DNA from 2 places in the Streptomyces kurssanovii genome. Region 1 is predicted to be linked to the other one. Evidence: riboswitches for the same ligand, from Rfam matches in the RefSeq annotation. Region 1 holds a riboswitch; the other holds the start of a gene.
The links. Region 1 has a riboswitch for thiamine pyrophosphate ahead of thiO (glycine oxidase ThiO). Riboswitches for the same ligand answer to the same signal wherever they lie in the genome.

Region 1 (3,398 bases):
GGAACGCCAGTCGGCCCGCCTCCACCGCGTGCCGCATCGCCTCCGCCATCAGGACCGGCTCCTGCGCCCGCGTCACCGCCGACGCCAGCATCACCGCCGCGCACCCGAGCTCCATCGCCAGCGCGGCGTCCGACGCGGTGCCGGCGCCCGCGTCCAGGACGACGGGGACGTCCGCCTGTTCGACGATCAGCTGGAAGTTGTGCGGATTGCGGATCCCGAGCCCGGAGCCGATCGGCGAGCCGAGCGGCATGATCGCCGCGCAGCCCACGTCCTGGAGCTTCCGGGCGAGCACCGGATCGTCGTTCGTGTACGGCAGCACGGTGAAGCCGTCGTCGACGAGCGTCTCCGCCGCGTCGAGCAGCTCCACGCCGTCCGGCAGCAGCGTCCGCTCGTCCGCGACGACCTCGAGCTTGATCCAGTCGGTGCCGAGGGCCTCCCGGGCCAGGCGGGCGGTGAGCACCGCCTCGCCGGCGGTGAAGCAGCCGGCGGTGTTCGGCAGGACCTGGATGCCGAGCCGGTCCAGGACGGACAGCACAGACCCCTGGACCGTCGGGTCGAGGCGCCGCATCGCGACGGTCGTCAGTTCCGTGCCGCTCGCGACGAGCGACCTCTCGAGCACGTCGAGGCTGGGCGCCCCGCCGGTGCCCATGATCAGACGGGAGTCGAAGGTGGTCCCTCCGAGCGTGAAACGGTCGTCGGCCATGGCCGTTCAGCCTCCCTGCACTGCGGTGAGAATCTCGACGCGGTCCCCGTCGCCGAGCGGGGTGGCGGCCCATTCGCCGCGCGGGACGACCGCCTCGTTGACGGCGGCGGCGACCCCGGAGGGCGCTGCGGAGAGCGCTGCGACGACGACGTCCAGCGTGGTGCCGGCCGCGATGTCCCGGGCCTCGCCGTTGACGAGGACGCGGATCGTGTCGCCGGCGCCGGCGGCGGCGGGGTCGGCGGCAGGCGAGGCGACAGCGGCGTCGGCGCTGTCGTCGACGTTGACGGAAGGGTTCATGCGGGCTGCTCCTGAAGGACGGACGAGAAGCGGCGTGGTGAGAACGGCCGTGCCACCTCGGGCAGTTCACCGGTCGTCAGCGCGTCGGCCAGCACATCGCCGGTGACCGGCGTCAGCAGCACGCCGTTGCGGTAGTGCCCGGTCGCCAGCAGCAGTCCGGGCAGCTCGGTGAGGCCCAGCAGCGGCGCGTTGTCGGGGGAGCCGGGGCGCAGTCCCGCCCGGGTCTCCACGAGGGGCAGTTCGGTGATCCCCGGCACCAGTTCGTGCGCGTCGCGGAGCAGCTCGTACACCCCGCCCGCGGTGACCGTCGTGTCCCAGCCGAGCTCCTCGCTGGTCGCGCCCACCACCAGCTCGCCGTCCTCGCGTGGCACGAGGTAGACATGGCTGCCGCGGACCACGGCGCGCACCGTGCGCGACAGGAACGGCGCGTAGGGGCGTGGCACGGTCAGTCGCAGGACCTGGCCCTTCACCGGGCGTACGGGCGGGAGCACGTCCTTCGGTACCCCCTCCAGCCGTCCGCTCATGCTGCCGCCGGCCAGGACGACCTGTCCCGCGTACACCTCGGCGCCGTCGGCGAGGACCGCCCCGGTCGCCCGGCCGTCCGTCACGAGCAGTCGCTCCGCCCAGCCGCGGCGGAAGTCGACCCCGGCCCGCTCGCAGGCGGTGATCAGGGCCGCGGTCAGCCGGCGGGGGTCGACCTGGTGGTCGCCGTCGACCCGCAGTCCGCCGCGGACGCCGGGGGCGAGCATCGGCTCGAGACGGCGGCATTCGCGGCCGGTGAGCCACTCGGACGTGAGCCCCGACCGGTGCTGGAGGGCGTGGAGTTCACGCAGATGCGCCCGGTCGTCGGCGTCGAGGGCGACGGCGAGCGTGCCGCAGGAGCGGTAGCCCACCCGCCGGCCGGACGTCTCCTCCAGCTCGGCGACGAAGGCCGGATAGCGGTGCGCGGATTCGAGGTTGAGGCCGAGCAGCGTCTGCTCGCCGTAGTGCAGTTCGGTGACGGCGGCCAGCATCCCGGCGGCGACCTGCGCGGCCCCGCCACCCGGTTCCGGGTCGGCGACGGCGACCCGCAGGCCCCGCTGCGCGGTGCGCCAGGCCGTGACCAGGCCGATGATGCCGCCCCCGATGACGAGGACGTCTGGGCTCGGTGTACGAGACATGGGCGTCCAGCCCCTCCCTTCGCCGGCATGACCCGGATCAGGTTCGTACGGTCGGAGGCCGTCCAGCCTCCCTCTCAGCCCGGTACGTCCGGGCTCCCGCGAGTGCCTTACGGTGGCCACCCTAACCGCACGCCCCGACGCGTTGTAAGGGAGCCGCAGCAGTGGCGAAGTCGCTCGACGGTCTTGTTCTCTCCCCGGTCGCCGACCAGGCCCCGGGCCAGGTCGGCACGCGGACCCGGTTCACGTACCACGAGGAGCAGGGCCGGATCTGGGCCGAATACGAGGGCGGCGACGTGGTCCGCGGCCACCTGGTGGGCACCAGGACCGGTGACCGGCTGGACTTCCGCTACGTGCAGCTCAAGACGAACGGCGGGACCTCGTCCGGCCACTGCCTCTCCACCGTCGTCGATCTGCCGGACGGCCGGGTGCGGCTGGAGGAGAGCTGGCGGTGGGAGTCCCAGGAGGGCAGCGGGACGAGCGTCGTGGAGGAGCTCGCTTCCTGACCGCGCCCTGCTGACCCCCAGTCAGGTACGTAAGGTGTGCGGGTGGACGAACGGCAGCATCAGACGCGGGCGGACGAGGGGCAGCGGACGGCGGCGCGGCGGCGCGTGGTGATCGTCGGCGCCGGCATGGCCGGCGTGCAGACCGCGGTAGCCCTTCGCGAGCAGGGATTCACCGGCACGGTCACCCTGATCGGCGCGGAGCCGCATCAGCCGTACGACAGACCGCCGCTGTCCAAAGCGATCCTGCTCGGCAAGGCGGAGGACTCCGCCTTCGACATCGACTTCGAGGCACTCGGCGTGGAACTGCGCCTGGGCCTCGAGGTGACCCGGGTGCGGACCGGCGCGCACGAGGTCGACACCGTGTCCGGCCCTGTCCCGTACGACGTGCTGGTCCTCGCGACCGGCGCCGAGCCGGTCACCCTGCCCGGCACCGTCGGCGTTCCCGGTGTCCATCTGCTGCGTACGCTCGACGACGCCGCCCGGCTGCGGCCGCTGCTCACCGAGCAGCACGACATCGTCGTGGTCGGCGCCGGCTGGATCGGCGCCGAGTTCGCGACCGCCGCCCGCGAGGCCGGGTGCCGCGTCACCGTCGTCGAGGCCGCGGGCCGCCCGCTCGCCGGGACCATGCCCGCCGAGGTCGCGGCCCCGATGGCCGCCTGGTACGAGCAGCACGGGGCCGAACTGGTCACCGGCGCCCGGGTGGAAGCCGTCGAGCCGGGAGCCGTCGTCCTGGCC
Region 2 (3,398 bases), on a different contig from region 1:
GTCGAGCTGCGACCACAGGCCGCCGACGGTGCGTACGACGACGGCGTAGTTGAAGAAGACGTGCGCGAGGAGGATCGCCCAGACCGTGGTGTCCAGCCGGATCCCCCACAGCTCGTCGAGGAGTCCGCCGCGCCCCAGCAGCGCGAGGAACGCCGTACCGACGACGACGGTCGGCAGCACGAACGGCACGGTGACCACCGCGCGCAGCAGCCGCTTCCCGGGAAAGTCGAGCCGGGCGAACACGTACGCGCCGGGCAGCGCGATCAGCAGGGTCAGTGCCGTGGACGCGAGCGCCTGCCAAGTGGTGAACCACAGCACCTCACGGATGTCCGGCCGGCCGAGCACCTCGCCGAACCGGCCGAACTGCCAGGCGCCCTCGGCGTGGAGGCCACGTCCGACGATCGCCGCGACGGGGTAGGCGAAGAAGAGCGCGAAGAACGCGACCGGACCGGCCATCAGGCCGAGCCGGGCCGCGTTCCCGCGCAGGGACCTGCCTACTTCACGACGAGCGAGGACCACGACCGGACCCACTGCTCACGGTTCTTCGCGATGGTGTCCGCGGCGACGGTCTCAGGCTTCTCGACCACCGCGCCGTGCTCGGTGAACAGCTCGGGCAGCTTCGCGTCCTTGACCACCGGGTTGACGAACATGTTGAGCGGCATGTCCTCCTGGAACTTCTTGCTGATCATGAAGTCCAGGAGCGCCTTGCCGCCCGCCTCGTTCTTCGCGCCCGTCAGCAGGCCCGCGAACTCGATCTGCCGGAAGCAGGTGCCGGTGGCGACGCCGGTGGGCGCCTCCGCCGGCTGCGGGTCGGAGTACAGGACCTCGACCGGCGGGCTGGAGGCGTACGAGACGACGAGCGGGCGGTCGGCCTTGGCCTTCTTGCCGCCGGCGGAGCCGGAGAACTCCTCGTTGTACGCCTGCTCCCAGCCGTCAACGACCTTGACCCCGTTGTCCTTGAGCTTCTTCCAGTAGCCCTGCCAGCCCGACTCGCCGTACTCGCCGATGCTGCCGAGGAGGAAACCGAGGCCGGGCGAGGAGGTGGCGGCGTTCTCGACGACCAGCATGTTCTTGTACTCGGGCTTCGCGAGGTCGGCGAAGGTCCGCGGCGGCGCGAGCTTCTTGTCGGCGAAGAACTTCTTGTCGTAGTTGACGCAGATGTCGCCGGTGTCGACGGGCGTCACGCGGTGCTTGCCCGCGTCGAGCCGGACATCCTGCGCGACCTGGTCGAGGCCCTTGGCCTCGTAGGGCGTGAAGAGGTCGTTGTCGAGCGCGCGGGACAGCAGGGTGTTGTCCACACCGAAGAAGACGTCGCCCTGGGGGGAGCCCTTGGTGAGGATCTCCTTGTTGAGCGCGGTACCCGCGTCACCGCTCTTGAGCACCTTGACCGTGTACCCGGTCCGCGCGGTGAACTCCTTCAGCACGGCGTCGGACGCCGCGAAGGAATCATGGCTGACGAGCGTCACGGTCTTCGGGCCGCTCGCCCCGCCGGACGGGTCCTTGTCCTTGGACTCCCCGCCGCACGCCGCGAGTACGCAGACGCCGACGGCGCCGACGAGTGCCGTGCGGACGGCACGCCGAAGCTGGCTGTTCATGATGCTGCTGACTCCCTACGCCGGTATGACCCGGATCAGGTCCGAGGGTCTGCGGCCCGTGGCCGTGAAGGCCTCGCCGCACTCTCAGCGCTGTGGTGCGCTCCCCTGTCGGAATGTTTCGTTGTTCATTTGTGCGAATGCACAGGGCACAGTATCAGCCACGGCCGACGGCCCTGCGGGTCACCGCTCCTGCGCCGCCAGCTGCCCGCAGGCTCCGTCGATCTCCTGACCGCGGGTGTCCCGGACGGTGACGGGCACACCATGGGCGGCGATGGCCTCCACGAACGCCTTCTCGTCCTCGGGGCGTGAGGCCGTCCACTTCGAACCGGGCGTCGGGTTGAGCGGGATCAGGTTCACATGAACCCTCTTGCCCTTCAGCAGCCGGCCGAGGAGGTCACCGCGCCAGGCCTGGTCGTTGATGTCGCGGATCAGCGCGTACTCGATCGAGATCCGGCGGCCCGACTTCTCCGCGTACTCCCAGGCGGCGTCGAGGACCTCGCGGACCTTCCAGCGCGTGTTGACCGGGACCAGGGTGTCGCGCAGCTCGTCGTCCGGAGCGTGCAGCGACACCGCGAGACGGCACTTGAAGCCCTCGTCCGCGAACCGGAGCATCGCCGGCACCAGGCCGACGGTCGAGACCGTGATCCCGCGCTGCGAGAGCCCCAGACCGTCCGGCTCGGGGTCGGTGAGACGGCGGACGGCGCCGACGACCCTCTTGTAGTTGGCGAGCGGCTCGCCCATGCCCATGAAGACGATGTTGGACAGCCTGGCCGGCCCGCCGGGCACCTCGCCGTCGCGCAGGGCGCGCATGCCGTCCACGATCTGGTGCACGATCTCGGCGGTCGACAGGTTCCGGTCGAGACCGGCCTGCCCGGTGGCGCAGAAGGGACAGTTCATCCCGCACCCGGCCTGCGACGAGATGCACATGGTGACCCGGTCCGGGTAACGCATCAGCACCGACTCGACCAGCGTGCCGTCGTGCAGACGCCACAGCGTCTTGCGGGTGGTGTCGTCGTCGCACGAGATGTGCCGCACGACGGACATCAGGTCCGGCAGCAGCTCGGTGGCGAGCTTCTCCCGTGCGGCCGCCGGGATGTCGGTCCACTGGGCGGGGTCGTGCGCGTACCGCGCGAAGTAGTGCTGGGACAGCTGCTTGGCGCGGAACGGCTTCTCGCCGATCGCGGCGACGGCGTCCTTGCGCTCGGCGGGCGTGAGGTCGGCAAGGTGCCGCGGGGGCTTCTTGGCTCCGCGGGGCGCGACGAAGGTGAGTTCTCCTGGCTTGGGCATGGTTCATCCAGTGTCGCAGACCCCGACCGGTGACCCTGCGGCCGATGATTCCAGCGGGGGACGACGAAGGAGGGCGTTGGTCACACGCGTGATCGCAAGGGACGCCGGCAAGTGTCGAGAATGGACCCCATGGACCATCTGCTGCATCTCGACCGCACGCTCGACGAGCTGGATCCGCCCCGCTGGACGCCCCCCGCCCCGGACGCGACCCGGCTGGTCCGCAAGGTGCACGGGCTGCGGCGCGTTCCGCTGGGCCGGCTCGGGCCGGCGGATCTGCACACGCTCGTCTCGCAGCAGGTGGCCCTGCCGTACGTTCTTCCGCTCGTGGTGCGCCGGCTGCTCGAAGAACCGCTGCTGGACGCGTACTTCTACGAGGGAGACCTGCTGCTGGCCGCCGTCGGGGCCCCGGCCTGTGCCTGGGACCTGCTGCCGGACCTCGGCGACCGGCTGCGCACCGTGATCACGGCACTGCCCGAGGCGGCGGTCTCCGACCTGCCTCGCGGCGCCGCCGAGGAG

Region 2: another riboswitch for thiamine pyrophosphate. It lies ahead of AB0K36_RS23430 (thiamine ABC transporter substrate-binding protein); the one in region 1 lies ahead of thiO (glycine oxidase ThiO).

The regions. Positions count from the first base shown of each region.
Region 1 covers NZ_JBFAQK010000067.1:245-3,642, forward strand. Annotated here, with positions in the region: gene AB0K36_RS30235 (thiazole synthase) at 1-703, opposite strand, end outside; gene thiS (sulfur carrier protein ThiS) at 710-1,000, opposite strand; gene thiO (glycine oxidase ThiO) at 997-2,160, opposite strand; TPP riboswitch at 2,158-2,270, opposite strand; gene AB0K36_RS30250 (avidin-fold protein) at 2,322-2,663, shown strand; gene AB0K36_RS30255 (NAD(P)/FAD-dependent oxidoreductase) at 2,706-3,398, shown strand, end outside.
Region 2 covers NZ_JBFAQK010000037.1:19,056-22,453, reverse strand. Annotated here, with positions in the region: gene AB0K36_RS23435 (ABC transporter permease) at 1-456, opposite strand, end outside; gene AB0K36_RS23430 (thiamine ABC transporter substrate-binding protein) at 495-1,595, opposite strand; TPP riboswitch at 1,591-1,712, opposite strand; gene rlmN (dual-specificity RNA methyltransferase RlmN) at 1,776-2,882, opposite strand; gene AB0K36_RS23420 (contact-dependent growth inhibition system immunity protein) at 3,012-3,398, shown strand, end outside.